Regions from separate parts of the Sodalis sp. RH24 genome, predicted to be linked through region 2. Evidence: predicted binding sites of a transcription regulator. Region 2 holds the regulator's gene; each other region holds the start of a gene.
The links. The regulator LexA, encoded in region 2, represses DNA repair genes until DNA is damaged. The targets are predictions, from matches to a motif close to TNCTGTATGTACATACAGNA.
Positions count from the first base shown of each region.

Region 1: umuD (translesion error-prone DNA polymerase V autoproteolytic subunit) is a predicted target of LexA. The motif match lies at 2,318-2,337, and genes of this name have one in related genera.
Region 3: mutH (DNA mismatch repair endonuclease MutH) is a predicted target of LexA. The motif match lies at 3,000-3,019, and genes of this name have one in related genera.

Region 1 is NZ_CP178729.1:4,576,415-4,582,449, forward strand. It holds gene panS (ketopantoate/pantoate/pantothenate transporter PanS) at 1-408, opposite strand, end outside; gene umuC (translesion error-prone DNA polymerase V subunit UmuC) at 598-1,866, opposite strand; gene umuD (translesion error-prone DNA polymerase V autoproteolytic subunit) at 1,869-2,300, opposite strand; gene ACL2XG_RS20800 (GntR family transcriptional regulator) at 2,877-3,542, shown strand; gene ACL2XG_RS20805 (type 1 glutamine amidotransferase) at 3,590-4,291, shown strand; gene ACL2XG_RS20810 (ABC transporter substrate-binding protein) at 4,364-5,422, shown strand; gene ACL2XG_RS20815 (M24 family metallopeptidase) at 5,441-6,035, shown strand, end outside.
Region 2 is NZ_CP178729.1:3,255,543-3,261,577, reverse strand. It holds gene plsB (glycerol-3-phosphate 1-O-acyltransferase PlsB) at 1-2,126, opposite strand, end outside; gene ACL2XG_RS14820 (diacylglycerol kinase) at 2,252-2,620, shown strand; gene lexA (transcriptional repressor LexA) at 2,741-3,349, shown strand; gene ACL2XG_RS14810 (CsbD family protein) at 3,755-3,964, shown strand; gene zur (zinc uptake transcriptional repressor Zur) at 4,197-4,706, opposite strand; gene rcsA (transcriptional regulator RcsA) at 4,872-5,501, opposite strand; gene dusA (tRNA dihydrouridine(20/20a) synthase DusA) at 5,930-6,035, shown strand, end outside.
Region 3 is NZ_CP178729.1:4,608,215-4,614,249, reverse strand. It holds gene ptsP (phosphoenolpyruvate--protein phosphotransferase) at 1-2,023, opposite strand, end outside; gene rppH (RNA pyrophosphohydrolase) at 2,036-2,563, opposite strand; gene mutH (DNA mismatch repair endonuclease MutH) at 3,254-3,946, shown strand; gene ACL2XG_RS20935 (TerC family protein) at 4,030-4,752, shown strand; gene ACL2XG_RS20930 (YgdI/YgdR family lipoprotein) at 4,777-4,995, shown strand; gene ACL2XG_RS20925 (NADP(H)-dependent aldo-keto reductase) at 5,132-6,035, shown strand, end outside.

The sequences.
Region 1 (6,035 bases), 1.3 Mb from region 2:
GGCGAAAACCCCCACCAGGGTGGACACGGCGGAAATGGTCACCGACAGCGCCACATCGCCTTTCGCCAGGTAAATCATCACATTGGAGGCCGTGCCGCTGGCGACGCTGCCCACCAGGATCATGCCCGCCGACAGATCGGGCGGCATCTGGAACAGCTTGGCCAGTATCCAGGCGGCCAGCGGCATCACCAGGTAGTGCAGGAAGGTGGCGGCGATAACCGGCGCCGGGCGGGAGAGGACGCGTTTAAAATCAGCCACCCGGAGCGTGACGCCCATGGCGAACATAATCAGCATCAGCAGGATGCTCACATAGGGCCCGATGCGGGTAAAGGTGGTCGGGGAATAGTAGGCGGCGATGGACAGCAAAACAGCCCACAGCGGGAACAGGCGGGTAATCTTGGCTAACATGTGAGGTGTGTCCTTATTATCTTATTTTAATAGGTAAATTGTGTTGCCGGGAGCTGATACGGCCCCCGCGCTTGCCATAGCGGCTTTATTTGTACCGTCAATCCGGATGGGTGGCAATATATTACCGTCAATAAAGCGCGTTGCCGGCTGTGCCGGCCTTGCCCGCGCGGCTTTTTTAACCCCGCGTCTTCAGATTATCCTGGCGACGGGCAATTGCCCCCAGCGCGTGGTATAAGCCGGCGATAGCATCTCGCGCTTCATCGCCCAGGCGGGGGCGATGCCCTGGCCCGCAAACCCGATATGGCCGATACCGGTCTGGTTGATGCGGTCGAGCACCGCCATCAGCTCACGGCTGGACGGACGGGGAGGATGGTCGTCAAACAGCTGGAACTGGGCCTGGCGGGTGGGAGAAAAATCATTCAGCATTACCCCCGCCTTGGCGTAACGGGGGCCGTCGCGCCAGATGCGCTCCAGGCCGCGCACGGCGGCCGCCATAATATCCCGGGTATCCTGGGTGGCGGTGAGCAGCGTTTCGCTGGCGCCGTTGGCATAATAAGGCTCATTGATGGCGTAGGGGGATGAGCGGATAAATACCGCTATCTGGCGGCAATACTGTTTTTCCTGGCGCAGTTTTTCCGCCGCGCGCCCGGCGTAGCGGCAGACCGCCTGGCGCATGGCGGCAAGATCGGTGACCCGGCCGCCAAACGAGCGGCTGCAGACGATCTGCTGCTTGGCCGGCGGCTGCTGTTCCAGACTGAGGCAGGATTCGCCGCGCAGCTCCCGTACCGTGCGCTCAAGCACCACGCCGAAGGTTTTGCGGATAAAATGGATATTGGCGTCGGCCAGCTGCAGCGTGGTCTGCATGCCCATGGCGGTGAGTTTTTTGCCGATACGCCGCCCAACGCCCCACACATCCTCAACCGGCGTCAACGCCATCAGCCTGCGCAGCCGGATCGGATCGTCAAGCGCCACCACGCCGCCGGTGGCCGGCCACCGCTTGGCCGCATGATTGCACAGTTTGGCCAGGGTTTTGGTGCGGGCAATGCCTACCCCCACCGTCAATCCGGTCACCTCCCGTACCGCCGCGCGCACCTGCCGGCCGAACCGATCGTAGGGCACGCTGGCATTTATGCCGGCGACATCCATCCAGGCTTCGTCGATGGAGTACACCTCGGTACGGGGCGCCAGGGCTTCAAGCGTCGCCATCACCCGCGCCGACATATCGGCGTACAGGGCGTAGTTCGAGGAAAACACGGCGATGCGCTGCCGGCGCAATAACGCTTCCAGTTGAAAATAGGGCAGGCCCATTTTCACCCCGAGTTTTTTCGCCTCCGCCGATCGGGCAATCACGCAGCCGTCGTTATTGCTCAGCACCACGATCGGCACGCCGCGCAGATCCGGACGGAACAGGCCTTCGCATGAGGCGTAGAAGCTGTTGACGTCGGCCAGGGCAAACATGATCAATTGCGGGTGTCGTGAACGGCGAACAGCACCACGCCGAAGATTTCCAGCGTGTCGGGGTCGGGAAACAGTTCGGGGAACGCCGGATTCATCGGCTGCAGCGCCAGGCGCGGCCGCAGGCAGAGCCGTTTGACGGTAAATTCGCCGTCGACGGCGGCAATGACGATATCGCCGTGGCCGGCTTTTTCCGCCCGGTCCACCACCAGCAGATCGCCGTCGCCGATACCCGCGTCGGTCATGGAATCGCCGCTGGCGCGGACAAAATAGGTGGCGCTGGGATGGCGGATACAGTATTCGTTCAGGTCGAGGGTCTTTTCGACATAATCCTGGGCCGGCGAGGGAAAACCCGCCCGGCACCGGTCGGCGAACAGCGGCAGGGACAGCACCGGCAACAGGTCGGCGGGCGCAAAAAATGTCGTGATAATCTTCATGCTGATAAATCCATTAATACTGTTTATGTGTCCAGTATAAATAAATCAGGCGGTTTGAAAAGACGCCGAAGCGGGACAGCGGCCTAAAAAGCGATTAGCTGGCTGATAAATAAGGATCAAAAAATTTAACCGGCAGTGCATGGGCGTTATCTCGCTCATGTATATAATTTATATAGCTAATTATTAGTTAGGATATGTTATTGGTTTCATGCGGCAACCTTATGTTGCCCCAGGGCGCGGGCGCGGGAAAAACACCGCCATACGGATAACCTATCTCTGCGCGCCAGCCAGATCAAAAATGACTGCATTACTATTTCGCTTGCCGCCCCGCCGCTCTTTCTTCTGCCCCTGCTCAGCCCGCGCAATGCCTGCTACGGGCCTTGGCGGTATACGTTCGCCCGGCGCCGGACGCGTCCGCAGTCGGTCAAGAAATAAGATTTGCTTATTTTACTGCAATTCGCCGCCTGTTATCAGACGTTCAGGGCATTTAAGCGGCGGATGTTGCGGTAGACAAATGGTATACAAATAGAATACAAAAAGAGGGCAGGGTAAAAATCATGCAGTACGGAGGCAATAATGAAAGCAACGGAATTAACCCCACCGCACGATCAATCGTTAACGCAAAATGCCTTTGACGCCGTGCTGCGCATGATCCAGGCCGGCGCCCTGGCCAATGGCGACGTGGTAAACGAACGCCGGCTGGCGGAACAGCTGGGCCTGTCGCGTACGCCCGTGCGCGAGGCGCTCGGCCGGTTGGAAGGCAGCCATTATCTGCGCCGATCGGGGCGGACGCTGCTGGTTAACGGCGTGGAATTAAGCGAAATTTTAGAAATCATGTCGGTGCGCATGCTGCTGGAAGCCGACGCCGCCCGCAGCGCCGCCGGCAAGATGTCGGCGGCGAAGCTGGGCGCCATCCGCCAGCGGCTGATGGCGATGGCCGGTCCCGATCAGGTTACGGCCGGCCATCATTGGGAAGTCGACGACTTCCTGCATCTCAGTATCGCCGAGACCAGCGGCAATAAGCTCTTGCTGCGCCTGATAGGCGAGCTGCGCACCCGCACCCGGATGTTTGGCAAAGAGACCGTGCCCTCGCGTTTTGAACCGGGGCGCAACGAGCACCTGGCGATCGTCGACGCCATTGAGGCGGGCGACGGCGAGCGGGCGGCGCAGGCGATGGTGCGGCATATCGAGGGCGCGCGCAACGCCATATTCCAGTCGGTCACCGGCGGCGGTTCGCGCTAACTACCGGCCGCCGACAGCGGTCCGTTAACGAATATCAGGAGGGCCCAATGGGTCGCAAGCGTCTGCTGTATCTTCACAACGGTCAATCGCAACAGACGATCGCCCGCCTGGACGATCGTTTTGAGTCATGGGGGCTGGAGGTTGACCGCCACTGGGCTTATCAGAACCAGTTTCCGGCCGACCTGACCGGTTATGACGGCATTTTTCTTTCAGGCAGTCCGCACGGCGCTTATGAAGATATTCCCTTTATCCACCGTGAACACCAGCTGATCACGCAAGCCGCCGGCCTGGGCATCCCCATGCTGGGGATCTGTTTCGGTAGCCAGATCCTCGCCTCGGCGTTGTGCGGGCGGGATCAGGTGTTCCGGCGCCCCACGTGCGAAATCGGCAATAAATGGCTGCAGGCGACACCCGCGGCCGCCGGCGATGCCATCGCCTCCGGCATCGTGCCGCAGGTGTATATGTTTGTCTGGCACAACGATGAAGTGCGCGCCACCCATCCCGACATGACCATCCTCGCGGCCAGCGATCAATGCCCCAACCAAATTTGGCGTTATAAAGATCAGCCAATCTGGGGTATCCAGGGCCATCCGGAAATTACGCTGCGGCAGGCGCCGCTGTGGTTTGAGCAAAACCGCGCCACCATGGAGCGCGACGGGGCGGATATCGGGCATCTTATCGCTACCGCCGACGAAGCCGCGGCGGCCAAATCCATGCTGACCCGCTTTGCGGCGTTTATCGCAAGCTAACGGCTTATCGCCCGGCGCGGGGCAGGGTTTCGTGCCGGGAACGATGTTTCCAGTGATGAAGGGAGAGAAGTGATGACAAGATTGCGCATAAAACTGCTCGGCGCGTTTGCCGCCGTTACTGTCGTTGCCGCGTCGGCGCTGCCGTTAAACGCCGCCGCAGCCGATGAAATGACGTTTGCCAGTTGGGGCGGCGCATACCAGGATGGCATTCGCGCGGCCTGGATGAAACCTTTTACCCAGGAAACCGGCATTGAGGTTATCGAGGATACCAATCCGGTTATCGCGCGTATCAAGGCGATGGTGGATACCCATAAAGTCGAGTGGGACGTGGTGACCGCCGGCGGCGCCAGCCTGATGCAGGGGGCGAAAAGCGGCCTGTTTGAAAAAATCACGCCGGATATGGTCGATGAAAGCAATGTGCTGCCCCAGGCCCGCAACGACTACGGCGTACCGTCGGAAATCTTTTCCACGGTAATCGGCTATTCGACCAAGGCTTTTCCCAACGGCGGACCGAAAACGTTCTCCGACTTCTGGGACGTGAAGAAATTCCCCGGTAAGCGCACGCTGCCGGATAAGCCGGACACCGTGCTGGAAGCGGCGCTGCTGGCCGACGGCGTCGCGCCCGCCGATGTGTATAAAACCCTTGATACGCCCGCCGGCATGGAGCGCGCGTTGAATAAGATCCGCCAGATCAAGCCCTATGTCGCCATGTGGTGGTCATCGGGCGCGCAGCCGGTACAGGCGCTGGGCAGCGGCGAAGTGGTCATGGCGCTGGGCTGGAACGGCCGTTTCCAGGCCGGCATTGACGACGGTCTGCCGATTGCCATGGCCTGGGATCAATCGGTGGCCCAGGTAGGCTATTTTATGATTGTCAAAGACGCGCCCAACAAGGCGCAGGCGGTTAAATTCCTCAACTACATCATTCGCCCGGAGGTGCAGGCGCGTTTCAGTCAATATGTGGCCTACGGTCCGGTAACGCCTAAGTCAATCCCGCTGATTGATAAATCGCGCTTGGGGCGGCTGCCCTCGACGCCTGAACGCCTGGCCAACGCGTTGTTTATGAATATCGACTGGTGGGCGGCCCATTCCCTGGCGGCGGGTGAAGCCTACAACACCGCCATGCAACAGTAATTCACAAATAGGGTATCAATGATGGTGGAAACCAATTACTGGTTTGAAAAAGCGGAATATGACCAACGTCTGGCGCGGGTGCGGCAACAACTGGTGGCAAAAGGCTATGATGCCCTGCTGGCGTTTATGCCGGAAAGCGTAACTTGGCTGACGGGATTCTTTACCCGCGCCTACTCGTCGTTTCAGTTTGCCATTATTCCGGCGAACGGCGATCCGACGGTGATTTGCCGTGACGTGGAAGCATATTATCTCGACAGCACCTGCCTGTTCCCCGATCGGGAGATGTGGAGCGACAGCGACGATAAAACCGCCGTCGCGGTGCAGGCGATCCGCTCGCGGCTCGGCAGTTCGCCCCGGCTGGCGGTGGAAATGGGGGCCTGGCCGCTGTCGGTGGCGCGGTTTAACGGCCTCCGGGCCGGCCTGCCGGATGCGCTGATGCTCGATGAAAGCCAATTGGTTACGGAGATGCGCTTTATTAAGTCTCCGGCGGAAATCAGCTATCAGCGCCGGGCGGCGCGGGCGGCCGAGGCCGGCATGGCGGCGGCGATCGGGGCGGCCAGGCCCGGCGTCAGTGAACGGGACATGGCGGCGGAAATCTGTAGCGCCATGATCC
Region 2 (6,035 bases):
AATGTCTCGCGCACGCCCGCCGCCAGCAGTTGCAAGGTAAATGATTGCGGAGGGTTCAAGAACAACTGCCCCTCGCGCTCGGCAATCAGCTCCTGGCGCGACAGTTCCCCGATGAGCGCGTCGATGACCGGGCCGAGCTGCGACGTCTCGTAGCGCATGAACAGCTCGGCTTTCATCAGTGGGTAAAGCAAATCGATACGGCGTGCCAGCTGCGCGCGATCGATGCCGGGATGGCCGATAATGATACTGGCGACCAACGCGGGCAGGATAAACAGATGCTGGATATTATTGCGGTAATAGGTCATCAGTACCGCCTGCTCGCGGGACAGGTAGATGATATCGCCAATGGTATCCTGCTCGACGCTGAATTTGTTCATCGCCAGGGCATGCTCCAACAGGTCCTGCGCCGTGGTGTCCGGCACCGTGACGTCATCGGCGTAGGGCACATTGCGCATCAGTTCCAGATAGCAGGCCAACTGCTGCAAAAGCTGCTCGCGGGTTAACGAACGCTGGCGGGAGGCCAGCAACACCGTGGAACACAGGTTGATGGCGTTTGCCGCCGCGGCGTTATTAATGCGCACCATGATTTTCGCGGCGATGTCATCCACCGCCGGCGCCAGCCAGCCGGGACGCTGGGCTTCGATGGGGTCGATGGAATCACGCCAGTGCGGTACCTGCTGGTTAAGATAGGCGCTTAACGACAGCGGCTCGCCAAAATTGACATAACCCTGTCCCAGGTTGCGTAACTTACGTAAACCGCGCACCATCTGCACAAAGCCTTCTTTTTCCTTGGTGGCGCCCCGTAATTCCTTGGCGTAGGTCGCCACTTCCATAACATGTTCATAGCCGACATAGATGGGCACCAGCGTAATAGGCCGGTTGCCGCCGCGCAGCATCGCCTGGATGGTCATGGTCAATGTGCCGGTCTTGGGATCGAGCAGGCGCCCGGTACGCGACCGCCCGCCTTCCATAAAATATTCCACCGAATAACCCCGGGTAAATAACTCACCCAGATATTCGCGGAATATGGTGGAGTAAAGTTTATTGCCCTTGAAGGTACGCCGGATAAAAAACGCGCCCAGCCGACGAAAAATCGGACCCGCCGGCCAGAAGTTCAGGTTAATGCCGGCGGCGATATGCGGCGGCACCAGCCCCTGATGATACAGGACATAGGACAGCAGCAGATAATCCATATGGCTGCGGTGACAGGGCACATAGACAATCTCATGGCCGTCCTCGGCCAGTTGCCGGACGCGTTCGGCATTGCGCACGTGCAGGCCCTGGTATAGCCGGTTCCAGGTCCAGCTTAATACCCGATCCGACAAGCGCACGGCTTCATAGGAAAAATCCGCCGCAATTTCTTCCATCAGCTCGATGGCGTTTTGCTGCGCTTTATCAGTCGAGATTTTTTTAGCGCGGGCTTCGTCCTCCACGGCTTTTTCAATCGCCTTGGACGCCAGCAGCTTATTAAATAAATCCTGACGGACAGGCAGCCGCGGCCCCACAGCCACCAGGCGTTGGCGGGCAAAATGAATCATGGCGACGCGTGCCAGCTTCTGCGCGATGGTTTTATCGGTGCCATGCTCGGTCGCCATATAGCGCATGGACAGCGGACGGGAAAAACGCACAAAGCTGTCGCGCCCCAACCACAAGACGGCGATAAACTTCTGGAAACCATTGAGGAGGCGCAACTGGGGCGCCGGCTGGTTCTGCTGCGCTTCACGGCCGGGCGATCGTCCGAACATAACGGATACCGGCACCATCTGGACATCAAGCTGCGGATTATTGCGATGTAAATCCAGATAATCGTGAAACAGCTTCACGGATTCCAGTTTTTCGGAAAAATAGCGAAAAATACGGGGGCCATCGTGGATAAAGACGTAGCGCGGCAAGACGACGCCGTCGATCTCCAGCGGTATCAGCGGATCGGACAACCCCAGTTGCAGACATTGCGCGCGCAGGGTGAGCAGGTCCGTCTTGGAGTTATAGGGCAAAACATACATCATTGGCCGCAGCGGGTCCAAGCCGGCTTCTTGCCGGGGATTGGCGGGAATGGCTTTACTCCGCACCAGTAGCCTGAGCGGTAAATTCAACAACGTATAATAAATAGTACGCCAGCCTGACATATCTTCGTGAAGCCTCTTGTTAGCATTGCGCCACAAGAATACCAGAAACCGCGCGACAGATCTGTGGTGATGCGAACGAGAAGAAACGGTAATATAGGCACAATTTTTCTTTAGCGCGCAAAATTATGGCAAACCAAACCAACGGACTTCGGCGCATCTTTAACGCCATGGGCTATTCCATAAAAGGATATCGCGCCGCCTGGCGGCATGAAGCCGCTTTTCGCCAGGAAGTGGTGGTTGCCGTGGTGGCGGTTGCCCTTGCCTGTTACCTGGAGCCAGAACCCGTGGCGCGGATTTTATTGATCGGTTCGGTATGGCTGGTGCTGATCGTTGAGATCGTGAATAGTGCTATTGAAGCGGTGGTGGATCGCATCGGGCCGGAGCTGCATCCACTTTCTGGCCGGGCGAAGGACCTGGGCTCGGCGGCGGTGACCCTGGCCATTGTTTTGGCGCTGTTCGTGTGGATAACGCTGTTATGGCGGTATATTCCTTAAAATGGCCGGTGCGGCCGGTCGTCGGCAGGGTTTTATCACATTTTGCAACGCTTGTGGTTTTCAATTGCTGCGGACCTGTATATACTCACAGAAAGACTGTATAAACAAACAGGGGACGGAATGAAAGCATTAACCGCCAGACAACAAGAGGTATTTGACCTCATCCGCGATCATCTTGCGCAAACCGGCATGCCGCCGACCCGGGCGGAGATCGCGCATCGTCTGGGATTTAAATCCCCTAACGCCGCCGAAGAGCACCTTAAGGCGCTGGCGCGCAAGGGCGCCATTGAAATCGTTTCCGGCGCCTCGCGCGGCATCCGGTTATTGATAGAAGAAGAAACCGGCCTGCCGCTGATCGGCCGCGTGGCCGCCGGAGAACCCCTGCTGGCCGAACAGCATATCGAAAGCCATTACCAGATCGATCCCGATCTGTTTAAGCCCCACGCGGATTTCCTGCTGCGTGTCAGCGGCATGTCCATGAAGGATATCGGCATCATGGACGGCGATCTGCTGGCGGTGCATAAAACCCAGGATGCCCATAACGGTCAGGTCGTGGTGGCGCGAATCAATGACGAGGTCACGGTAAAACGCCTGAAAAGACACGGTAACATCGTTGAGTTGCTACCGGAAAACAGCGAGTTTTCGCCCATTATTGTCGATTTGCGCGAGCAGGAAATGTCCATCGAAGGTTTAGCGGTCGGCGTTATCCGCAACGGCAACTGGATTTAACTCACGGTGCTCCATGGCATCCTGAATATCCCTTATCCCGCGTCAGCGAGGATTTTATGGCGGATAACCGGCGACGCGGAATGCGGGTTCGCCGCCATAAAAGTGCTGCGGCGCGGCCGCTGCCGCTAGCGGTATTTATATTTAGTTACAATTAGCGGTGTACGGGCTGATACCTTCTACCTACTGTTTTATTTCACCTTATAGCCCATACGGCGTTTATAACCCTGCCAATATGGTCTAATCATCTGCTGAATAAACCTTATGCCAAATCCCCTGCTATACTTTAGACATAGGGTTAACTTATGACATGCAGGTTTTGGGACGCAATACGTGTCCTCGCTATGCGCTAACAAAACCTGGAGTGGCAGATGTTGACTGAGAAACCGATAACCAAGGAGAACTCCGATGAACAAAGATCAAGCCAGCGGTAATTGGAAACAGTTCAAAGGTAAAATGAAAGAACAATGGGGTAAGCTTACTGACGATGATCTGACGGTAGTTGAAGGTAAACGCGATCAGTTAATCGGTAAGATCCAGGAACGTTACGGTTACGGTAAAGAAGCCGCGGAAACGGAAGTAAAGGACTGGGAAACACGTAACAAATATCGTTGGTAATGATTTTTGGAAATCATGACTAATGCATGACTAATGCATATTCACTGTGCGGTTATGGCTTCCTTAAGTGTTCCTACCCAAAGGTACAAGGACGTACCACCTATTTAATATGATCCTATCAGCATTCCTCTGTTTTGCGGCCTCTCCAATGTATTAACCAAACGCGTTATCTCACTTCAGCCATAATAAACGTCATTTGCTCCCGGGTTCTTGTAAAAGCCAAAATGGGACGCTAGCGTTTCTTTATCGCTACGCTATGATCGTGTCCGCAGTCCTGGGGATTGTCACAAGCTTGCACTTCGGCGCATAAGGTACAAAACCCGTGTGCCTCGACGACATTATGGCGCATGGCGAAACCCGTGGCTTGCGCCATTTTTTGCAAAATATCTTCAATGCCTTCGGTTGATTGTTCAGTCACCTGGCCGCAGCGATCGCAGATAAAGAAGGCGGAGGTGTGACTGGGCTGCTCAAAATGGTGGCAAAGAACAAAGCTGTTAGTGGATTCCACTCTATGGATAAAACCTTGTTCCAGAAGGAAATCCAGCGCGCGGTAAATTGTCGGCGGCTTTGCCTGCGGTTCCGTCGCCCGCAGCAGATCAAGCAGGTCGTAAGCACTGATCGCGCCATCCTGCTGTGTCATCAGGCGCAACACTTCCAGTCGCTGTGGCGTCAGGCGCACGTTGCGTTGCTCACATAATTGTTCAGCCTGGCTGAGCAATTGAGACTGATCGGTGGTATTCATAGCGTTTCCCCCACTGCTGATTTCCGCCCTCTATCTTATCATGAAGGCGGAAAAACGCCGAATATTGGCGTGTTTTAACCCATATTGTCACCGGCAAAAGGGTGAGGGGACGGGGATCGGGGGCAGGTTTCTTTAGCTGTGGCGTTCGAACGGAGCCGCTGGTTTTCAGCAAACGGGATAACGGATATTGATACTATCTGTGACGCTGTTGGCAATAGCAATTAAATGGTATATCACCTGTTTATTACTGGCCTTGGTTTTCCGCTTAATATTTATTTTGTGAGAAGAAAGCGTTTTTTCTTTAATGTGCAATTGGGTACAGATATACATGGTGTCATAACCTGACATCCACATGGTTAAAATTTCTACTTCGGTCTTGCTAAAACGCAGCGGAGAGAACCCGATGGCGGAATCGTCATTGCGCCAGGCTTTGGTGTCCATAAAGTAACGGATTATCATTAACAATGTGCTGATCTTTATAAATTTTGATAAAATAATCACATTGTCCCTGATCGGCACGAAATCATGGAACTTAATATTCTCATTACCAATGAAAATAAAAAAAAGCGTCAAAGGCCGTTCGTCAATAATGGATTTTAATCCTTCTCCATCCCCTTGATACTGATAAGAGTTTTGATTAATAAAAACTATCGAAGGATTGGCGTTTTTGCATCTCATTCGCAACGTGCTGATATTGTCCACATCGCGAATGGCGCCTTTGATACCGCTTGCCGACAATGAGCTTTTAAGCGCGCATTTAGTATAAGTGCAAGGATCGAGTATAAATACTGTCATAATAATATCTGCAATTAGATTCATCCTGAAATAAAAAGGATTCGGATAAAAAATGACATAGGGGGATATTAAAATATAAAAATTACTGTCTATATCGATTTATCATTTTTCAACCTTTTATCAGCATGGCTGGATAAATTTGAATTAAGATCATGTGATAAATGATTATGATCGCTTTGTAAATCACTTGGGGAGGTATTGGGATGAAATGGTGCTTATTTGAGACGCCGTGGCCTTTTCGCGCATTCTGGAAGCATGATTATTTAACAATCTTTAAACATTTACCTATGTTTAGTAAGAATTAAACATTAACATGTTTGATGAATCGCCGCATTGGGTGTTCGCTACCTAATAGGGTTTCTGTGATACACTACACAGATAATCTCCCTGTATTCCTTAAACCCATTTTTATGCCTGCATATGACGTTATGACATTTTCAACCGAGGCTAACAGCCGGCTGGCCGTAGCGCCTTTATCCCCGCAGCACTTCTCCGTCGCGCCGATGCTGGACTGGACCGATCGTCACTGCCGCT
Region 3 (6,035 bases), 1.4 Mb from region 2:
CGCCGGCCATTTCGCCGCACAGGCTGCAATCGAGCCCCAGCAGGCGGCACTCGGCGACGATTTTCACCAATACCTGCAGCATGGCCGGATGCAGGCTGTCGTACATGGCCGCCACCCGGGTATTGTTGCGATCCACCGCCAGCAGGTACTGGGTCAGGTCATTACTGCCCACCGAGACAAAATCCACCCGGTTGATCAACAGCGGCAGCATAAACACCATGGCGGGCACTTCAATCATCACCCCGATGCGCAGCGGCGGCAGCGCGTACCCCAGCATGTCCTCCACCTCGCGCCCGGCGCGGTCGATGAGGCGCCGCGCCTCGTCGATTTCGTCGACGCTTGTGATCATCGGCAGCAGGATACTGAGATTACCGGTAGCCGCGTTGGCCCGCAGCATGGCGCGCACCTGGATGAGGAAAATTTCCGGTTGATCGAGCGTGATGCGGATACCGCGCCAGCCCAGGCAGGGGTTTTCCTCATTAAGCGGCGCCATATAGGGCAGTTGCTTATCCGAGCCGACATCCAGCGTGCGCAGCGTCACCGGCTTGGCCGGGAACAGCTGCAACATGCCCTGGTATTGCGCGACCTGTTCATCCTCGGACGGAAATCCGCTTTGCAGCATAAACGGAATTTCGGTGCGGTAGAGGCCGACGCCGTCCACGCGATTGCCCAGACGCTGTTCATGTCCGGCGCTCAGGCCGGCGTTAAGCATCACCTGGATGCGCTCGCCGCTTTTCATGGTCGCCGGCTGTTCCACATCGTCTTCCGCCAGGCGGCTGAGCTGTTTTTCCTCGCTGATTAAACGCTGGTACTCTTGCACCAGCACCGGTTCGGGATCCACCAGCAGCTCGCCGCGATAACCGTCCACCACCAACAGCCGCTGGTTTAGCAGCGCCGGCTGGATATCGGCGCCCATAACGGTTGGGATGCCCATGGCCCGCACCAGGATGGCGGCATGGGAATTGGCGGCGCCGTCCCTGACCACCACGCCCACCATTTTGTCCTGCGGCATCTCGGCCAGCAGTGTGGCGCTCAGCTCATCGGCCACCAGGATAAAACGCGACGGCCAGGGCGTCTCGCCCTGGATGTTATCGCCCAGATGAAACAGCAGGCGTTGCCCGAGGGCGCGTAAATCGCCGGCGCGCTCGCGCATATAGCTGTCATTCAACTGCGCGAACTGCTCGGCGAACAGCTCGATAACTTGTTTTACCGCCCATTCGGCCATGGCGCCGGCATCGATTCGCGCAAACAGCTCACGCTTTAAGCGCGCGTCGTTAAGCAAATGGGAGTAAAGATCGAAAATCGCCGCGCTGTCTTTTTGCGCATTGGCGGTGAAACGCTTGCTAAAACGGCGGAACTCCGCCGCCGCTTCGCCGAGGGCGAGCGTCAGGCGCTCGCGCTCGCGCGCGCTGTCCAGCGACGAAGCTTGAAAAACCTGATCGAGCGAAGGCTGGCTGTTGTCCACCCACCCCTGGGCTATCGCCACGCCGGGGGCGGCGGCCAGCGCGCGGATGCGCGTCTGGCGGTATTGGCCGAACAGCGCGTTGAGCTGGGATTGCGACAAAATACCGGCCATTTGCGTGGCCAGCGTCACCATAAAGGATTCTTCGCTTTCGTCGAACTGCCGATGTTCGCGCTGCTGCACCACCAATACGCCCAGCAGCTGGCGGCGGTGGATAATCGGCACGCCGAGGAAGGAGCGGAAACGCTCTTCTTTTACCGCCGGAATGTACTGGAAGCTGGGATGGTTATGGGCATCGGCCAGGTTGATGGGCTCCGCCAGGCGGCCCACCAGCCCGACGATCCCCTGGTCGAAAGCCAGCGTGATGGTGCGCCCGCGCGGTTTTTGCAAACCACGCGTGGCCATCAGGTAGTAGCAGCGGCGATCGTTATCGGCCAGATAAACCGAACAGACTTCGGTATCCATCGCCAGACAGGTCTCATTGACCAGAATTTCCAGCGTATCCGACAGGCGCGGCGCGGCAGCGACCTTTTCAACGATTTCCCGCAAGCGCGTGAGCATATTCTGCGTGGCTTAACCCCTCTTCCGTCTGTAGCCTGGGAGAGTCCGTTGCACAGCGCTTTCCTGCAACGGCATGACAATAGTAGAAAACTCTTTCATTACCCGGCGGTAAACGTCCCGCTTAAAAGAAACCACCTGGCGCACCGGGTACCAGAAACTGACCCAGCGCCAGCCGTCGAACTCAGGGGTGCCCCCGCGCTGCATATTGATATCGGCGTCCGGGCACATGAGCTGCAGCAGGAACCATTTTTGCTTCTGGCCGATACAAACCGGCTTGGTGTCCCAGCGTACCAGACGCTTCGGCAGCTTGTAACGCAACCAGTTACGGGTGGAGGCCAGTATGCGCACATCCTTACGGCTCAGCCCGACCTCTTCGTACAGTTCACGGTACATGGCCTGTTCCGCGGTTTCGCCGGGATTAATGCCGCCCTGGGGAAACTGCCATGAGTGCTGCCCATATCTCCTGGCCCATACCACCTGCCCATCACGATTACAGATCACAATACCAACATTCGGGCGGTAGCCATCATCATCGATCACCGGACTACCTCGATTACATAAAATGCAAGATAGCCTGATTGTTTCACACTCGCTCAATACGGTAAACCACTGCTTTTAAGGAATGTCCGACTTCCTGGACGTCGAATGGCGTCCGGATGCGGCATGGTTATCAACAGCCGGGGATAACTGCCGGTGCTTTTATTCACTTTTTCTGTGGATAGGTATGTGCAGAACACTGGGTTAAAGAGGGAAAACTTTTCGCCGCGCGCCGGCTTTGCAAAACGCGCCGCGGGAAAACACAATGATTTTCAATCGCCTGTTGCCGGATCCCGCAGTGGGAACGATCGTGCGGGATCCGCCTGTCCACCGGTTGCGCGCGATGAGGTTAAAAAACAGACGATGATGATTTTATCCACAAATTATGCTGTAAAGCGCGGCGATATATGTACAAACCTGTAAAAAACAGGGGCGTCAAGGCTGTAAATAGTGACAGTAGTGCCAGTTTATCAGGTTTATCCCATACTTCTGTGGATAACATGGTGTAAGATCCTGTTCATTGTCGCCCGCTTCAGGTGTACAACCTCGGGCGCGCCGGCGGCAAAACGCGATCGGCGCTTAAAAAAGAGTGTGAAATCATGCTATTATTTATGGCTGATGATTAAATGCCGATCCTGGGTCGGACGGCCCCGGCGGCCGATTAGTTTTTATACAGCACGCGGATAACTGTTTATGACCCTTCCCCTCATCGCCACACCGATCCTCCCGCCGGGGGACGAAATAGAGCTATTGGCGCGCGCCAGCGCCCTGGCGGGCTATAATCTGGGTGAACTGGCGGCGCACGCGGGCCTGGTGCTGCCGGCCAACCTGAAACGTGATAAAGGCTGGATCGGCGTCTTGCTGGAACGTTACCTGGGCGCCAGCGCGGGCAGTAAACCCGAGCAGGATTTTGCCGCCATCGGGGTGGAACTGAAAACCATACCGGTCGACAGCCGCGGCCGCCCCCTGGAAACCACCTTTGTCTGTGTCGCGCCGCTGACCGGCAACAGCGGCGTCACCTGGGCGTCCAGCCATGTCAGGTATAAGCTGGCCAGGGTACTGTGGATACCGGTGGAAGGCGAACGCGCGATCCCGCTCACCCGGCGCCGTATCGGCACGCCGCTGCTGTGGAGTCCCAGCGCCGAGGAAGAATCGCTGTTGCAAAACGACTGGGAGGAATTAATGGATTTAATCGTACTCGGGCGCGTGGAACATATCACCGCGCGCCACGGCGAGGTGCTGCAGTTGAGGCCCAAGGCCGCCAATAGCCGGGCGCTGACCAGGGCCATCGGCGAATTCGGCCAGCCGATCATGACGTTACCGCGCGGGTTTTACCTGAAAAAGACCTTCACCGGGCCAATGCTGGCACGGCATTTCCTGATGTAAATGCATTTTACCTTGCCTGCTGCCCTTTGGACCTGTTTATAATATTCGTTTAAGCTTCGTTTACATTTAGGTAATGGATCACAATGTTTGATTGGATCGTGGATCCCGATGCGTGGCTGGCGCTGGGAACACTGACTGTTCTGGAAATCGTCCTTGGTATTGATAATATCATTTTTCTCTCCCTGGTCGTCGCCAAGCTGCCCGCGAGACAGCAAGCCAAAGCCCGCCGTCTGGGCCTGTTCGGCGCCATGGTCATGCGGCTTTGCCTGCTGGCGTCCATTTCGTGGGTGATTCGCCTTACTTACCCGTTGTTTACCGTTTTCGCGACCGAGGTATCGATTCGCGACCTGATATTGCTGCTGGGAGGATTGTTCCTTATCTGGAAATCCTGCCGGGAGATCCACCAGGCGCTGGAAGGGGGCGAAGCCGATCAAAGCACCAATGTCAGTTCGTTTCTCGGCGCCATCACGCAAATCATGCTGCTGGATATTATCTTCAGCCTGGATTCGGTGATCACCGCCGTCGGCCTGTCCAATCACCTGTTTATCATGATGGCGGCGGTGGTGATCGCGGTGGGCGTGATGATGTTCGCCGCGCGGCCGATAGGAGAGTTCGTCGCCCGCCATCCCTCGGTCAAGATGCTGGCGCTGGCGTTCCTGATTTTAATCGGCTTTACCCTGATCCTCGAAAGCGTTGATATTCATGTACCTAAAGGCTACATTTATTTTGCGATGTTTTTCTCTATGGGCGTCGAGGCGCTGAACCTTCTCAGGAATAAGAAAGTCAGCCACGCCCGTCGTAATTGATCCAATGCTTAACATGGACATAACATGAATAAAAAAGTGGCAATCGTATCGGCGGTGTTATTCACCGTCATGCTATCGGGCTGCGCCAGTGATTATGTGATGGCGACCAAGGACGGCCGGATGATTTTGACCCAGGGCAAACCTAAACTGGATAAGTCCACCGGCCTGATTCGCTATACCGACGAGCAGGGCAATGATATGCAGATTAACGGTGATGAGGTATCGCAGATGATCGCGCGCTGAGCGTTCGGCGCCCTTGTCGGTTAAACATCCCCGCCCGCCCATTTTGCGCTTTTCCCCGCGCCCTGGCTTGGTTATAGTCTGATCGGGCGGCGCCTGTTGACGCCTGATCTTTTCAGACATTAAGGAACAAGCCTCAATGCATTATCACCGTATTCCCCATAGTTCACTAGAAGTCAGCGTTCTGGGATTGGGCACCATGACCTTTGGCGAGCAAAATACGCAGGCCGATGCCCATGCGCAGCTGGATCATGCCGTTGCCGCCGGGGTGAATCTGATCGACACGGCTGAAATGTATCCGGTGCCGCCGCGCCCCGAAACCCAGGGACTGACCGAAACCTATATCGGCAATTGGCTTAAGCAACGGGGCGGACGGGAAAAAATCATCCTGGCCAGCAAGGTCGCCGGCCCCACGCGCGGCAATGATGCCGGCATCCGGCCCCAGCAGATACTGGATCGCAAGAATATCCGCATGGCGCTGGACGCCAGCCTGCAGCGGCTGGGCACCGATTATCTCGATCTCTACCAGGTGCACTGGCCGCAGCGCGCCACTAACTGCTTCGGCAAACTGAATTACCAGTACACCGACGAAAAACTGGCGGTAACCATACTCGAAACGCTGGAAGCGCTGGCCGAGCAGGTACGGGCGGGGAAAATCCGCTATCTCGGCATCTCCAACGAGACACCCTGGGGCGCCATGCGTTATCTGCAGTTGGCGGAAAAGCACGATCTGCCGCGCATCGTCACGGTGCAGAATCCCTACAGCCTGTTGAACCGCAGTTTTGAAGTGGGCATGGCGGAAATCAGCCAGTTTGAAGGGCTGGAGCTGCTGGCCTATTCCAGCCTGGCCTTCGGCACGCTGACCGGTAAATACCTCAATGGCGCCAAACCGGCGGGCGCGCGCAATACGCTGTTCAGCCGCTTTACCCGCTACAGCGCGCCCCATACCCAGCAGGCGATTGCCGAATATGTGGCGCTGGCGCAGCGCTACGGCATTGACCCCGCGCAGATGGCGCTGGCGTTTGTGCGCCGGCAACCGTTTG